One region of the Kocuria sp. LUK genome, then DNA from elsewhere that is predicted to be linked to it. Evidence: predicted binding sites of a transcription regulator. Region 1 holds the regulator's gene; each other region holds the start of a gene.
What was found. Region 1 encodes LexA, which represses DNA repair genes until DNA is damaged. Its sites were predicted from a motif close to TCGAACANNTGTTCGA; they were not measured.
Positions count from the first base shown of each region.

Region 2: the regulator LexA is predicted to act here: its motif matches at 2,020-2,035, upstream of LQU92_RS00425 (DUF6504 family protein).
Region 3: the regulator LexA is predicted to act here: its motif matches at 1,922-1,937, upstream of ruvA (Holliday junction branch migration protein RuvA).
Region 4: the regulator LexA is predicted to act here: its motif matches at 1,308-1,323, upstream of LQU92_RS03110 (4-hydroxyphenylacetate 3-hydroxylase N-terminal domain-containing protein).

Region 1 covers NZ_JAJMZI010000003.1:476,414-480,371, forward strand. The annotation lists gene LQU92_RS07715 (ATP-dependent DNA helicase) at 1-1,412, shown strand, start outside; gene lexA (transcriptional repressor LexA) at 1,502-2,239, opposite strand; gene LQU92_RS07725 (LysM peptidoglycan-binding domain-containing protein) at 2,572-2,922, shown strand; gene LQU92_RS07730 (hypothetical protein) at 3,158-3,781, shown strand; gene LQU92_RS07735 (histidinol-phosphate transaminase) at 3,791-3,958, shown strand, end outside.
Region 2 covers NZ_JAJMZI010000001.1:85,073-89,030, reverse strand. The annotation lists gene LQU92_RS00435 (TIGR03885 family FMN-dependent LLM class oxidoreductase) at 1-664, opposite strand, end outside; gene LQU92_RS00430 (fumarylacetoacetate hydrolase family protein) at 690-1,523, opposite strand; gene LQU92_RS00425 (DUF6504 family protein) at 1,639-1,962, opposite strand; gene LQU92_RS00420 (GNAT family N-acetyltransferase) at 2,249-2,755, shown strand; gene LQU92_RS00415 (TerC family protein) at 3,036-3,958, shown strand, end outside.
Region 3 covers NZ_JAJMZI010000001.1:100,808-104,765, forward strand. The annotation lists gene LQU92_RS00475 (type 1 glutamine amidotransferase) at 1-299, shown strand, start outside; gene LQU92_RS00480 (YebC/PmpR family DNA-binding transcriptional regulator) at 429-1,190, shown strand; gene ruvC (crossover junction endodeoxyribonuclease RuvC) at 1,187-1,813, shown strand; gene ruvA (Holliday junction branch migration protein RuvA) at 1,993-2,631, shown strand; gene ruvB (Holliday junction branch migration DNA helicase RuvB) at 2,658-3,740, shown strand; gene yajC (preprotein translocase subunit YajC) at 3,812-3,958, shown strand, end outside.
Region 4 covers NZ_JAJMZI010000002.1:51,592-55,549, reverse strand. The annotation lists gene LQU92_RS03120 (FAD-binding oxidoreductase) at 1-433, shown strand, start outside; gene LQU92_RS03115 (GntR family transcriptional regulator) at 462-1,151, opposite strand; gene LQU92_RS03110 (4-hydroxyphenylacetate 3-hydroxylase N-terminal domain-containing protein) at 1,359-2,843, shown strand; gene LQU92_RS03105 (VOC family protein) at 2,920-3,804, shown strand; gene LQU92_RS03100 (MFS transporter) at 3,948-3,958, shown strand, end outside.

The DNA of each region.
Region 1 (3,958 bases):
GCTGCCCGCTCGTGGAGGAGTGCTTCGCCGAGCTGGCCAAGCAGCGCGCCGGCGAGGCCGACCTGGTCATCACCAACCACGCGCTGCTGGCGATCAACGCCTTCGAGGGCGTCACGGTGCTGCCCGAGCACGACGTCGTGGTCATCGACGAGGCCCACGAGCTGCAGGACCGGGTGACCGGGGCCGTGACCGGGCAGCTGTCCGCGGCCATGGTCCGCGCCGCCGCGAGCTCCCTGCGCAAGCACACCTCCGCGAGCCCCGACGCCCTCGGTGCCGGGGCGGCCGCCCTCGAGGCGGCCCTGCTGGGCGCCCCGGCCGAGCTGCTGCACCGGGGGCTCACCGACGCCCAGGCCGCCGCCGTGGCCCAGGTCCGCGACGCCGCGCGCACCGCGCTGACCGAGTCGAAGTCCGGGCAGGGCGCGGAGAAGGACGCCGACGCCGGGCGGCAGATGGCCCGCTCCCGCGTCAGCGACGTCCTGGAGCTCGCCGAGCGGGTGCTCGCCGCCGAGGGGTCCCGCGAGGTGCTGTGGCTCTCCCGCCAGGGCGGCTGGGAGCCGGGCCGCGGGTGGGTGCCCGCGGAGGACACCGATCCCGCGACCCTGCACGTGGCCCCCCTGTCGGTGGCCGGCACGCTGCGCGAGGGCCTGTTCGACGGCCGCACGGTCGTGCTGACCTCCGCGACCCTGTCCGTGGGCTCCTCCTTCGACGCCGCCGCCGGGGCGCTGGGCCTGCGCGGCGAGGGCGCCCCCCGCTGGGAGGGCATCGACGTCGGCAGCCCCTTCGACTACCCCCGGCAGGGCATCCTCTACCTGGCCCGGCACCTGGAGAAGCCCGGGCGCCGGCTCACCGAGGCGCAGCTCGACGAGATGCTCGCCCTGCTGGAGGCCTCCCGCGGCGGGGCCCTGGGCCTGTTCTCCTCCCGCCGCGCGGCCGAGGAGGCCGCCGAGGCGCTGCGGGAGCGCACCGAGCTGCCGATCCTGTGCCAGGGCGACGCCTCCCTGGCCGGGCTCGTGCAGGAGTTCGCCGAGGACCCCGCGGTGAGCCTGTTCGGCACGTTGAGCCTGTGGCAGGGCGTGGACGTGCCCGGCAGCTCGTGCCGGCTCGTGATGATCGACCGGATCCCGTTCCCGCGCCCCGACGACCCGCTGGCCACGGCCCGCAGCCGGGCCGCCGAGCGGGCCGGCGGCAACGGGTTCATGTCGGTCTCCGCCACGCACGCGGCCGTGCGGCTGGCCCAGGGCGCCGGCCGGCTCATCCGGGCCGGCGGGGACCGCGGCGTCGTCGCCGTCCTGGACTCGCGGATCGCCACCGCCCGCTACGGCGGATTCCTGCGCGCCTCGCTGCCCCCGCTGTGGACCACCACGGACCGCTCGGTGGTCCTCGGGGCCCTGGCGCGCCTGCCGGCCGGCTGAGCCCCCCGGACCGCCCGTGCGGCCGGGAACGACGACGGCGCCCGGACCCGCAGGGGTCCGGACGCCGTGCGCGCAGCGGTGGGCGGCCCTCAGAGGCTGCGCAGCACCGAGACGACCTTGCCCATCACCGTGGCGTGGTCGCCCAGGATCGGCTCGTAGCGGGTGTTCTGCGGCAGCAGCCACGTGTGGCCGTCGCGCTGGCGGAAGGTCTTGACGGTGGCCTCCTCGTCGAGCAGCGCCGCGACGATGTCGCCGTTGTCGGCCGAGCTCTGGCGGCGGACCACGACCCAGTCGCCGTCGCAGATCGCGGCGTCGACCATCGAGTCGCCCTTGACGCGCAGCATGAACAGCTCGCCGTGGCCCACGAGCTGGCGCGGCAGGGCGAGCACGTCCTCGACCGCCTGCTCGGCGGTGATCGGCCCGCCCGCGGCGATGTGGCCGACCAGCGGGACCATCGTGACGTCGGCGGAGGTCGACAGCTCGGCCACGGCGTCCGCGCCCGTGCGCGCCCCGGCCGGCTCGCCGCCGGCGGGCTCCGCCGTGCCGCGCAGCTGCAGGGGGGTGAGCACCTCCATGGCCCGCGGCCGCTTGGGGTCCCGGCGGAGGTAGCCGAGCTTCTCGAGCTGGGAGAGCTGGTGGGTGACGCTCGACAGGGACGCCAGGCCCACGAGGTCGCCGATCTCGCGCATCGACGGCGGGTAGCCGCGCTCGGCGATCGAGCGCTGGATCGTCTCCAGGATGGTGCGCTGGCGCGGGCTCAGGCCGCGGGAGCGCCGGGTGCGCGCCGGGCGGTCCCGGGGCTCCTCGGGGGTGGGCAGCTGGGGCATTGCGCGTCGTCCTTTCCCGTCCGGTCGGCGCCGGCGGGCCCGTGCCGTACTCCGATGTCGGACCCGGGTGGTTCTCTGGGTGTCCGGTCGGCCGCCGCACCTGGTGCGCGCCGGGCCGGACCGTTCCCGGACCTGCCCCCAGCCTAGGCGAGTCCGCCGGTGTCTTCAAACACATGTACGAGCAAGTGTCGACACCGTTCGCAGACACGTGCTAGACATGGTCCGTCGGTGTTCGAAGATGTGTTCGATCGAATGGAGTTCGTACGAGTCCGCCGATCGCAGAGCCGTTCGAGGATCGCCCGTCGCCGCGGGCCCGTCAAGGAGTTCATGCCATGAGTGCCAGTGCCAGCATCCGCACCGGGGAGCACGCCGCCCGGCTGACCCTCACCCGCCGCGGCCGGTTCGTGCTCGTGGGGCTTCCCCTGCTCACGGGAGCGGCCGCGCTCGTCGTGCTCGCCGTGGTCTTCCTCGTGCCCTCCACCGCGTCCGCGGGCAGCGACCCGCACGTCGGCGCCGGGACCGAGCGCGCCGTCGTCCACCCCGGCGAGAGCCTGTGGGACCTCGCCGTGACGGCCGACCCGCAGCGGGACCCGCGCGACGTCATGGACGAGATCGTCGAGCTCAACGACCTGCGCAGCTCCGCCCTCGTCGCCGGCCAGGAGCTCGTGGTCCCCGCCGCCTGAGGTCGAGCGGGCCCGGGCCGCGCGCGGGCGAGCCCGCCGGCCCCGGTCCCACGGACCGCTGACGCCCCGGTGCCGCCGCGGACGGCACCGGCACGACCCCGGGATCCGCACGGCCCGCCGTCCCGTCTGGTAGGCATGCCCATGAGGCACCCGGTCGGCGGCAGGAGCACGTCCCTGCTGCGGCGACCGGGCCCTCGTCCCGGTTCCCCCGACGACCAGCACCGTGGAAGGCAGCATGCACCGGTCCCCGTCCCGGACCCCGCCCGCACGGTTCCGCTGGTCACCGATGCTGTGGCTCCTGCCCGCATCGCTGGTCCTGTCGTTCGTCGGCACCTGGGCCGGGATGCGGTGGTGGGTGGTGGAGGCAGGGGTGGCCGCACTGCTGACGACGGGCCTGGTCCTCGGCCTGTTCGGCGGGCGACGTGCCCCCGGGCCCGACGGGGCGTACGGGATCAGGTCCCTGGCGGCACGCAGCGGGGGCCGGCTCGGTGTCGAGGCACCCGTGGAGGACGTCGTGGCGGCCGTGCGCCGGACCGGCGAGCAGCTGCCGCGGTTCACCGTGGTGGAGCTCTCCCGCGCCGGGGCCCGGCTGACGGCGTCGGCGACCGTGCAGACGTGGGGGGAGCACATCACCCTGCGCTTCCACCCCGCCGACCCGGGCAGGACCGAGATCGAGGCGCGGTGCACGCCCCACGTGCGCACCACGGTGGTCGACTACGGGCAGGGAGCCAGGGATCTGCACACGCTGCTCGGCGCCATCGATCTCCGAGTCGCCGGCGCCGGCCCGGTGCAGCAGCCCGGCAGCGGCGAGCAGCCCGGCGCCCGGTCCCGGCCGACAGGATCCCCGGACCAGGTCTAAGCTGTCCGGGTGACGCAGAACCTGGACCGCCTCTCCGCCCTCCCGCTCCGCGACAGCCTGCGCGGCCGCACCCCGTACGGGGCCCCGCAGCTGGACGTCGCCGTCGCCCTCAACACCAACGAGAACACCCACCCGGTGCCGGAGGACGTGCACGCCGCGATCGTCGCCGAGGTCACC
Region 2 (3,958 bases), on a different contig from region 1:
CGGGGGCCCAGCTCAGGTGCACCTGGAGCACGGTGCGCCCGGTGCCCCCGCCCTCCCGGTAGGCGTCCAGCATCCGGCGCAGGTCCTCGAGCGGCTGGTTGACGGTGATCAGCCCGTCGGCGACCGGGGCGAACCGGCGGGCGGTGCCCGGCGTCAGGGCGGGCACCAGCAGGGGCGGGAGCACCTCGGGGGCGCTCCAGACCCGCGCCCGGTCCGCGCGGAAGGGCTTCTCGCGGGTCACCTCCTCGCCCGCGTGCAGGCGGCGGACGACGTCGAAGCTCGCCTCGAGGAAGCGCTGCCGCTCCTCCTTGGCCGGCCAGCGCGGGGAGACGGGCCGCTCGTTGAGCCGCTGCCCGGTGCCCAGTGCCACCCAGACGCGGCCGGGGAACATCCGCGCCAGCGTGGCCGTGGCCTGGGCCGTGACCACAGGGTGGTAGCGCCGGCCCGGGGCGTGCACGAACCCGAACGGCAGCGCGGTGGAGGCCAGCGCCGCCCCCAGCCAGGACAGGGCGAAGCCCGCGTGCCCCTGCCGCGGGGACCAGGGCTCGAGGTGGTCCGAGCACATGGCGGCGGCGAAGCCGGCCTGCTCGGCGTGCCGGACGTCGCGCAGCAGCTGCTCGGGCGGGATCTGCTCGTGGGAGGCGTGGAAGCCGACGGTCGCCATGGGGTCTCCTCCGGTCGCGGTCGGGTCAGCGGGGCAGCAGGTCCTCGGCGGGGGTGCACACGTTGCGCAGCTCGCCGATGCCCTCGATCTCGGTGACGACCTCCTGGCCGTCCCGCAGCCAGATCCGCCGCGGCTTCTTCGCCAGGCCCACGCCGGCGGGGGTGCCGCAGGCGACGAGGTCGCCCGGCTCCAGGGTCATGAACCGGGTGAGGTACTCCACCAGCTGCACCGCGGAGAAGATCATCCGGTCGGTGCTGGAGTCCTGGTGGCGCACCCCGTCCACCGTGCAGCGCACGGCCAGGCCGGCCTCGGGGTCGACCTCGTCCGGGGTCACGACGACGGGGCCCACCGGGGTGGTGCGGTCGAAGTTCTTGCCCTGGAACCACTCGGAGGTCCGGCCCTGCCAGTCCCGCACGGAGACGTCGTTCATGATCGTGTACCCGGCGATGGCCGCCCGGGCCCGTCCGGCGTCCGCGTGGCGGACGGTCGTGCCGATCACCGCGACGAGCTCGGCCTCCCAGTCGATCTTCTCGGACTCCTCGGGCATGGCGATGGGGTCGACGGGGCCGACGAGGGCGTTGGCGTACTTGGCGAAGATCGTGGGGTGCTCGGGGATCTCCTGGCCGACCTCCTCGGCGTGGTCGTAGAAGTTCAGCCCGGCGCACAGGATCTTCCCGGGCCGCAGCACCGGGGTGAGCAGCTCCTCCGGGGCGGGGGCGGGCCCGGGCTCCCCGGGCAGGGAGAGGTCGCCCCCGGCCAGCAGCGCCCCCACGTCCGGGACGGGCAGGTAGACGGTCTCCCCCGCCTCCTGCCGGAAGGCCTGGGTGCTGCCGCTGCGGGCCACGGTGCCGAGTCTCACGGGTGCTGCCTCTCTGCCGGACGGGGCCGCGCGGGGAGCGCGGTCGGTGCGGGCGCCGCGCGGACGGCCCGCACCCCCGATCCTATGCACGGGACCCGCCGCGCGCGGGCCCGCCTCACGCGCAGCGCCCGACCCGGATCCCGGTCGCGCTCGTGGCCGCGAGCAGCCGCCAGCGGCCGGTGTCGAGGGTGTGGACGAGCTCGAGGGTGAGCAGCTCCGTGCGCGGGCCGAGCTGGACCTGCACCCGCCACATCTGCTGGTCGACGACCCCGGCGCCCCGCTCCCGGGGCAGCCGCAGGTCCTCCGCCCACCACGCCCGCCGCTCGTACCAGCGCACGGGGTCCTGGGCCACGCGGTAGGCCCGCCCGCGCCAGCGCACCCCCACCGGCACGCCCTCGGCGTCGCAGTCCACGTCCACGCTCTCCGTCAGCACTCCCACCACGGCTCCTCTCCCTCCGGCGGCGCCCGCCGGCCGGGCACCCTGTCCCCTGGAAGCTAGAACACCTGTGCGACAGGCTAAGCCGATGAGCCCTCCGCAGGGAACATGTGTTCACTGCCCGGAGCCTGCCGCCCGGACCGCGCCGGGGCGCCCGGAATCCGTGGACAACCCCGGTGAAATGGATACGCTGAGAGGACGGAGGACGCGCCCGCCGCGCCCTCCCTGACGCCCCTGACCCCTCGTCCGCCCCCGCCGGAGCAGCCGGCGTCGACCCACGGAGGCCCCCATGACCGGAACCATCACGCTGATCGCCCGCACCGTGGCGAACACCAGGCCGAACCCGGTGCCCACCCGCCCGGCCACGCCCGAGGACGCCGAGGCCCTGGCCCAGCTCTACTACTCCTCCTACGAGCAGGGCGGGGTCTCCAGCCTCGAGGAGGCCCGCCAGGTCGTCCAGGGCGTCTTCGCCGGCGAGTACGGTCCCTTCCTGGCGGAGGCCTCCCCCGTGGTCGCCGACGAGGACGGCACGATCGTCGCCGCGGCCCTGACCCTCGAGCGCCGCGTGGGCGACGGCGAGCTCCCGGACGCCCCGTACCTCTTCGAGCTGTTCACCGCCGCGTCCCGTCGCCGGCAGGGCCTCGCGGAGCAGCTCGTGCGCTCCAGCATGGACACCCTCTGCCACAGCGGCTACGACCAGCTGTGCCTGCGCATCGCCGAGGACAACGCCGCCGCGCTCGCGCTCTACCTCACCCTGGACTTCAACCGCTGGGTCCCGGAGGACGACGACTACTGAGCCGGCCACCGGACCGGGGGCGAGGAGGAGGCCCGGGACCCGCAGCGGGTCCCGGGCCTCCTCCCGTCCGCCCTCCGGCACCCCTTGTCCCCAACAGGCACCCCTTGTCCCCAACAGGCACCCCTTGTCCCCAACAGGTGAAGCGTGCTTCACTTGTTCGTGTCAGGGAGGGGAGTATCCCACCGTCGTCCCGTCGTCATTCCGGTCCCGTGCGGCCCGGCGGGACGGGCCCCGCGGGGCCGGGAGAGACCTCCGGTCGTCACGATCGGAAGGTCCTGCCATGGACGTCCCCCTCTGGATCTGGGCCGCGGTGCCCGTCTTCATCCTCCTCATGCTGGCCGTGGACCTGTTCGCCCACCGCCGCGCCCACGTCATCGGCGTGCGCGAGGCCGCCGCGTGGTCGGCGGTGTGGGTCGCCTGCGGCGTGGCCTTCGGGGCCCTCGTCTGGTGGGGCTGGGGCGCGGAGTTCGGCCAGCAGTACTTCGCCGGCTACCTCATCGAGAAGTCCCTGGCCGTGGACAACGTCTTCGTCTGGGCGATCCTCTTCAGCTGGTTCGCCGTCCCGCGCGAGCTCCAGCACCGGGTGCTGTTCCTGGGCGTGCTCGGCGCCCTGGTGCTGCGCGGGGTCTTCATCGCCGCCGGCGCCCTCCTGATCCAGAACTTCTCCTGGATCCTCTACGTCTTCGCCGCGTTCCTGCTCTGGACCGGGTGGCGGATGGTCCGCCGGCGCGACGAGCACCTGAACCCGGACCGGTCGGCGGTGCTGCGCACCTTCCGCCGCCTCGTGCCGATGACCGAGGCCTACCACGGGCAGAAGCTGCTGGTCCGCCGGGACGGCGTGCTGCTGGCCACCCCGCTGCTGGCGGTGCTGGTGCTGATCGAGGCCACCGACGTCGTCTTCGCCGTGGACTCCATCCCCGCGATCTTCGCCGTGACCGACGAGGTGTTCCTGGTCTTCACCGCCAACGCCTTCGCGATCCTGGGCCTGCGGGCCATGTACTTCCTGCTCGCCGACCTGATCCACCGCTTCGTGTACCTGAAGACCGGCCTGGCGCTGGTGCTGATCTGGGTCGGGATCAAGATGCTGCTCAAGATCGACCTCTTCTACATCCCCACCGGCATCTCCCTGGCCGTGGTCGCCACGATCATCGCCGTCTCCGTCGTCGCCAGCCTGCGGGCCACCCGCGGCCAGGGCCGCCGCTC
Region 3 (3,958 bases), on a different contig from region 1:
GCACCGTCGTCGGCTACGAGAACCACTCGGGGCTCACCCGCCTCGGCCCCGGCCAGGACCCGCTGGGACGGGTGGTCAAGGGCGCCGGCAACAACGGCGAGGACGGCACCGAGGGCGCCCGCGTCCACCACGTGGTCGCCTCCTACCTGCACGGGTCCCTGCTGCCGAAGAACCCGGCCGTGGCCGACCACCTCATCCGCGCCGCCGTCGAGCGCCGGCACGGGAGCTTCGACGCCGAGCCCCTCGACGACACCCTTGCCGAGCGCGCCCGCGAGGCCGCGATCGCCCGTCCCCGCTGAGCCACCGGCCGGGGGCGGGCGCACCCGGTAGAATGGTCCACGACTTTCCCGGGCCGCCCCCGGCGCGTCCCCGGGGCGCAGCCGCCGCGGGGGCGCGCCCCCACCGCAGGACTTCCCGAGGAGGAACGCATGTCCGGACACTCCAAGTGGGCGACCACCAAGCACAAGAAGGCCGTGATCGACGCCCGTCGCGCCAAGGCCTTCGCCAAGTACATCAAGGGCATCGAGGTCGCCGCCCGCATGGGCGGGCCCGACACCGCCGGCAACCCGGCGCTCGAGCTGGCCGTGACCAAGGCCAAGAAGAACTCCGTGCCCAACGACAACATCGACCGGGCGATCAAGCGCGGCGCCGGCCTGACCGGCGAGACGATCAACTACGACGAGATCCTCTACGAGGCCCGCGGCCCCCAGGGCACCGCCCTCTACATCGAGTGCCTCACCGACAACAAGAACCGCGCGGCCTCCGAGGTGCGCGTGGCCGTCACCCGCAACGGCGGCACCATGGCCGACTCCGGGTCCGTGGCCTTCCTCTTCGAGCGCAAGGGCGTCGTCGAGGTCGCGAAGAAGGACGGGCTCACCGAGGACGACGTCCTCGTGGCCGTCCTCGACGCCGGCGCCGAGGAGGTGATCGAGGGCGAGGAGGAGTTCGAGGTCGTCTCCGAGGCCACCGACCTGCCCGCGATCCGCACCGCCCTCGACGAGGCCGGGCTCGAGTACAACAACGACGACCCCCAGTTCCGCCCGTCCATGAAGGTCGAGCTCGACGAGGACGGCGCCCGCAAGTTCCTGCGCCTGGCCGACGCCGTCGAGGAGCTCGACGACGTGCAGAACGTCTACTCCAACGCCGAGATCCCGGCCGAGGTCCTCGCCCGGCTCGAGGACGAGGACTGAGCACGCAGGGCCAGCGCATCCTCGGGGTCGACCCCGGGCTGACCCGGTGCGGGTTCGGCCTCGTGCAGGTGCGCGGGGACCGCACCGCCACGCTCGTGGAGGTCGGCGTCGCCGGGACCCAGGCCGCCGAGCCCCTCGACAGGCGCATCCTGCGGATCTGGGAGGCCACCGACGAGTGGATCCTGCGGCACCGCCCCGACGCCCTGGCCCTCGAGCGGGTCTTCGCCCAGGCCAGCGTGCACACCGTGATCGGCACCGCCCACGCCTCCGGGGCCGTGATCGCCGCGGCCGCCCGCCACGGGGTGCCCGTCGCCTGGCACACCCCCTCGGAGGTCAAGGCCGCCGTGACGGGCGACGGCCGGGCCGACAAGGCCTCGGTCGCGCGCATGGTCGTGCGGATCCTGCGCCTGGCCGAGGCCCCGCGCCCGGCCGACGCCGCCGACGCCCTGGCCATCGCCATCTGCCACGGCTGGCGCGGGGGCGGCACCGGCCTCGACGCCACCGCCGGCACCGAGACCCACCAGGGCGCCCGGCCCGTGGCCACCCGCCGCTCCGCCATGACCCCCGCCCAGCGGGCGTGGGCGGAGGCGGAGGCCCGGGCCCGGCGCGGCCGGACCGGCTGAGCCCGCCCCCGGCCGGTGCGGCCGGGACCGTGGTCGGGCCGGCTGAGCCCGCGGCCGGGCCGGTGCGGGGCGTCGGCCCGCCCTGCTACAGTGGCCGTCGACCCGCATTCGTAGATCCGTTCGAATCGTCCGCGCCCGGCCGGGCGCGCCGGCAGGGGACCACGGGAAGGAGCCGCGCGGTGATCGCGTCCATCACGGGAGAGGTCGAGCACGTCGGCCTCACCACCGCCGTCGTCTCCGTGGGCGGCTTCGGCGTCCAGGTCCACGCCACCGCCGAGACGCTCGCGGGCCTGCGGGTCGGGCGCCAGGTGCGCCTGGACACCGCCTGGGTCGCCCGCAAGGACGAGTCCCCGCTGCTCTTCGGCTTCCGGGCCCCCGCCGAGCGGGAGGTCTTCGAGACCATGCTCGGCGTCAGCGGCGTCGGCCCCCGCACCGCCCTGGCCGTGCTCGCGGTGCTCGGCCCCGACGACGTCCACCGGGCCATCGCCGAGGGCGACGCCAAGGCCTTCACCCGGGTCCCCGGCATCGGGCCCAAGGGGGCCCGGCGGATCGTGCTCGAGCTCGCCGACAAGCTCGTGGTCCCCGAGCGCCCCGCCGAGCCCGCCCCCGCCCCGGTGGAGCCGTGGCGCGCGCAGGTGCTCGAGGCGCTCGTGGGGCTGGGCTGGAGCGAGAAGGACGCCGCCCGCGGGGTCGCCGACGCCCTCGACGGCCGTGAGGAGCTCGCCGCCTCCGGCGACGTCCCGCTCATCCTGCGCACCGTGCTCGGCTGGCTCGGCGCCGCCAAGGCCGGCACCCGCACCGCCGACCGGGGGGTGTGAGCGTGGCACGGGAGGACGGCGCCGCCGTGAACGCCCGGGACCGGCTGGTCTCCGCGACCGACGAGCCCGACGAGAAGCAGCTGGAGTCGGCGCTGCGCCCGGGGAACCTCGACGAGTTCGTCGGCCAGAAGCGCGTGCGCCAGCAGCTCTCCCTCGTGCTGGAGGCCTCCCGCCTGCGCGGGCGCTCCGCCGACCACGTGCTGCTGTCCGGGCCCCCGGGCCTGGGCAAGACCACCCTCGCGATGATCATCGCCGAGGAGATGGGCGCGCCCCTGCGGATCTCCTCCGGCCCGGCCATCCAGCACGCCGGTGACCTCGCCGCGATCCTGTCCTCCCTGACCGAGGGCGAGGTGCTGTTCCTCGACGAGATCCACCGGATGTCCCGGCCCGCCGAGGAGATGCTCTACATGGCGATGGAGGACTTCCGCGTCGACATCGTCGTGGGCAAGGGCGCCGGGGCGACCTCCATCCCGCTGGACCTGCCCCCGTTCACCCTCGTGGGGGCCACGACCCGGGCGGGGCTGCTGCCGGGCCCGCTGCGCGACCGCTTCGGCTTCACCGGCCACCTCGAGTTCTACTCCGTCGAGGAGCTCGAGCTCGTGCTGCGCCGCTCCGCCGGGCTGATGGACCTCGCCATGACCGCCGAGGGCTTCGCCGAGGTCGCCTCCCGCTCCCGCGGCACCCCCCGCATCGCCAACCGGCTGCTGCGCCGGGTGCGCGACTGGGCGCTCGTGCACGGCGTCGAGCGGATCGACGCCCGCGCCGCCTCGACCGCCCTGGACATGTACGAGGTCGACGCCCGCGGCCTCGACCGGCTGGACCGCTCCGTGCTCACGGCGCTCGTGACGAAGTTCAACGGCGGGCCCGTCGGGCTGTCGACCCTCGCGATCGCGGTGGGGGAGGAGACCGAGACCGTCGAGACCGTCGCCGAGCCCTACCTCGTGCGGGAGGGGCTGCTCGGGCGCACCCCGCGCGGGCGGATCGCCATGGCCGCCGCGTGGGAGCACCTCGGGCTGCCCGCCCCGGAGCACGCCGCCTACCGGGACCCCGCGCTGCGCGCCGCCCTCGGCGGCCCCGCCGAGGACGACGCCACCCTGTTCGAGGACTGATCTCCCGGGCCCCGCCCAGGGGGATCCCCTACCATGGGACGGAAAACCCGCTCCCGATCGAACGGACGTCCGTGACCTCGCACCTGATCGCCCAGTCCCTCGCCGCCCAGGCGGCCCAGCCCCAGGGCGGCGGTGGCTCCTGGCTGCTGCCCCTCATGCTCGTGGCCTTCGTGCTGCTGCTGTGGCTGCCGATGCGCCGGCAGAAGAAGGCCATGGCG
Region 4 (3,958 bases), on a different contig from region 1:
CTACGTGGCCGAGAACGGCGGGCACATCGACGCCGCCCCCATCCTGCCCGCCCGCGGGGAGGAGGTCTGGGAGTTCTACCAGGAGGTCAAGGAGCTCTACACGCAGTACGGCTTCGACCTCTACATCGGCTACCACCTGTACCCGCGCCACATGGTGCACGTGACGATGATCTACTTCGAGAACGACAACGAGGAGATGCTCGGCCGGGCCCGGGAGCTGTACGAGCGCCTGCTCGACGCCGCCCGCCGCCGCGGCTACGCGCCCTACCGCAGCCACGTGGACTACATGGACCGCATCGCCGCCGGGTTCGACTTCAACGACCACGCCGTGCTCCGCTTCCAGGAGCGGCTCAAGGACGCCGTGGACCCTGCCGGCATCCTCGCCCCGGGCAAGCAGGGCGTGTGGCCCGCCCGGTACCGGGACGGCCGCTGAGCCCGCCGGGCCTGCCGGCGGGCGGCGCTCACGCCGACGCCGGCAGGCCCACCTCCACGCCGAGCCGGGCGATCGCCTCCAGGGTGCCCCGGTAGTGCTCGGCCAGCAGGCTCGAGGTGGCCTCCGCGTCCCGGGCCAGGGCCGCGTCGAGGATCGCCTGGTGCTCCGCCTTGAGGTCGCGCCCGGTCCAGTTCGTGGCCGAGGTCGCCCAGCAGTTGTAGAGCTGGGCCAGGTCGGAGAGCGTGTTCGTCAGGTCGATGAGCACCGGGATCCCGCAGGCGGCCAGCAGCTGGGCGTGGAAGGCCTGGTGCGCGGCGGCCCACTCGGCGGTCAGCCGGTTCTCCGCGTCCCGGCTGGGGGTGCGCTCCATCGTGTGGTGGGCGGCCATGAGCTCGCCCTCCCACGCCAGGTCCCCGCGCTCGATGGCCAGGGTGACCCCGAACTGCTCGTTGACGCAGCGCAGCTCCGTGATGTCGCGCAGCTCGTCCAGGGACAGGGTCGGCACGAAGAAGCCGCGGTTGGGGCGCAGGACCACCAGCCGCTCGCCGGCCAGGCGCGTGAGCGCCTCCCGCACCACCGTGGACGAGGTGCTGAACTGCTCCGAGATCTGGTTGAGCTGGAGCCGGTCGCCCGGCGCCCACCGCCCGCTGAGCATGTTGGTGCGCAGCTCGTCCCGGATGTGCTTGGAGAGCGTCTCCGCGTCTGTCCTCTTGGCCATGCGCCCAGTCTACGTTCTGCGCGGATCATGTACACCGCACCCGAAAAACGACCGGTCTTCCCGTGGCGGAGCTTCTGCATTCTGCGCCCAGAATGTCTTCATGAATGCAGCACCGACTATTGCGTGCATCACAGAGCCATCGTAGACTCGACCGCAGAGAAAATATTTTCAAGCTCACAATGCACCGCAGAGACCACGGGAGACGACATGACTGCCAGGACTGGAGCTCAGTACACGGCCGGCCTGAAGGACGGGCGGGAGGTGTGGCTGGGCGACGAGCGGATCGACATCACCACCCACCCCGCGCTGGCCCGGTCCATCGAGGGGATGGCGGGCTACTTCGACTACCAGCACGCCCACGCCGACGACGTCCTGATGCCCGCACCGGGCGGGGGGCAGATGAACGTCTCCCACCTGCTGCCGCGCAGCGCGCAGGACCTCGAGCGCCGGCACACGGCCTTCGACCGCCTCGCCCGCTACTCGGTGGGCATGCTGGGCCGGACCCCGGACTACGTCAACGTGGTGCTGGCCGGCCACGTCGCCCGCCGCGACATCTTCGAGCAGTACGGCGACCCGGTCTTCCACGACCGCCTCGCGGCCTACCAGCGCGAGGTGATCGAGGGCGACCTGGCCCTGACCCACACCATCGTCCACGCGGCGATCGACAAGTCCACCGGCGAGTTCGAGGGCGTCAACGAGGACCTCACCCTGCGCGTGGTCGACCGCACCGTCGACGGCCTCGTGGTGCGCGGGGCGAAGATGCTCGCGACCCTCGGCCCGATCGCCGACGAGCTCTACGTCTACCCCGCCACCCCGATCCGCCCCGGGGACGAGGCCCACGCCGTGTCCTTCGCGATCCCCGTCAGCACCCCCGGGGTGGTCTCCGTGTGCCGGGACCCGTACGTGGTCGACATGGAGGTCGTGGACCGGCCCTTCTCCGCCCGCTTCGACGAGCAGGACGCCGTCGTGATCTTCGAGGACGTCCTGGTGCCCTGGCACCGGGTGTTCATCGACGGCAACCTCGACGTCTACAACCGCCTCAACGGCGGCACCGCCACCGGCAACACCCAGCAGCAGACGGCGATCCGGGCCTGCGTGAAGCTCGAGTTCGCGTACGACCTGTGCGTGCAGATGGCCAAGGTCACCGGCACCGACGCCAAGCCCGAGACGGCCGCGATGCTGGGCGAGATCTACTCCTACCTGCGCATCGCCCGGGCCGTGGTCCACTCCGCCGAGGTGCGGTCCTCGGACTGGGGCGGGGGCGCCTGGTTCTGCCACGACGACATCTCGTCGCTGCGCACCATGATGCCGATCTGGATGGCGCGGGTGAACGACATCATCAAGACCCTGGGCTCGCACAACCTCCTGGCCACCCCGACCGCCGCGGCCTTCGACCACCCCCGGCTGGGCCCGCTGGTCGAGAAGTACCTGCCCGGCGCCCAAGGCATCTCCGCCCGGGAGCGGGCACGGATCTTCCGCACCGCCTGGGACTTCGCCGGGTCCGCCCTGGGCTCGCGCAACGAGCTCTACGAGCGCTTCTACCTCGGCTCGGTGGGCCGGGCCCGCGGCCTCGACCACCGCAAGGCCCAGGCCAAGGGCGAGACGGGCGCCTACCGCGCCCTGTTCGAGGAGGCCGGCGTCCCGGAGGCCGACGACGCCGCCCTGCCGCAGCCCGTCGCCGTCGCCCACTGAACCCCGCCGAGCGGACCGGCGCGCCGTGGCGCGCGCCGGGACCGACGAGGCACGACAAGGAATTGAGGAAGCAGATATGTCCTGGGGACTGATCAGCGAGATGGGGCACGTGGGCATCCAGACCACGGACGTCGAGGCCTCCGTGCGGGACGCGACCGAGCTGCTGGGGCTGCGCGTCACCGAGCAGGCCGGCGACGCCGTCTACCTGGCCGCCGGCGACGTCCACCACGAGCTCGTCTACCGGGAGTCGGACGTCAACGGCGTGGACTCCCTCGGGCTTGTGGCCCGCGACGGCGACGCCCTGAAGGCCGTCCGGCGCCGCGTCGAGGACGAGAACCTCGAGGTGCTCGCCGACCGGCCCCGCACCGCCGGGGTGGAGGACGGCTTCAGCTTCGTCGGCCCCGAGGGGTGGGTCTTCGAGATCACCGTCGGCCGGCAGGCGGACGTGGCCGCGCGGCAGGGCTTCGGGCCCGACCGCTACGGCCACCTCAACTTCCACCCCCGGAACACCCGCTCCATGATGCAGTTCCTCCAGCGCGTCCTGGACTTCCGCCTCTCCGACGTGATCGGCGACGACTACGCCTACTTCATGCGCTGCAACCCGGACCACCACGGGATCGCCCTGCTGCCCGGGAAGGGCACCTTCCACCACCACGCGTGGCAGACCCAGTCGGTGGCCGACCTCGCCAAGCTCGGCGACCGGCTGCACAAGGCCGGCCGGGAGCTGATCTGGGGGCCCGTCCGCCACGGGGCGGGCCACAACATCGCGGCGTACTATGTCGAGCACTCGGGAGCGGTCGTGGAGCTGTACACGGACCTGGAGCAGATCTACGACGACAACCGGGACCCGGTCCTGTGGGGGCCCGAGGACAACTGGTGGAACATGTGGAGCGACTACCGCCCCCTGGACTTCCGCGACTTCGGCATCCCGCCCGTGGTCCGCCGCCTCACCGCGGTCTGACCCGACCCGTTCCCCGGGCGCAGGCCACGAGCCGCGGCGCCCGCCACCTCCCCTGCCAGCCGTCCTCGCCGCCGGCCCGGGCCCTCCGGCCCGGCAGCGGCGGGTCCACCCGGTGCCACCGCGGCACCCGGAAGTCGGAGCCCATGTCTCAGCA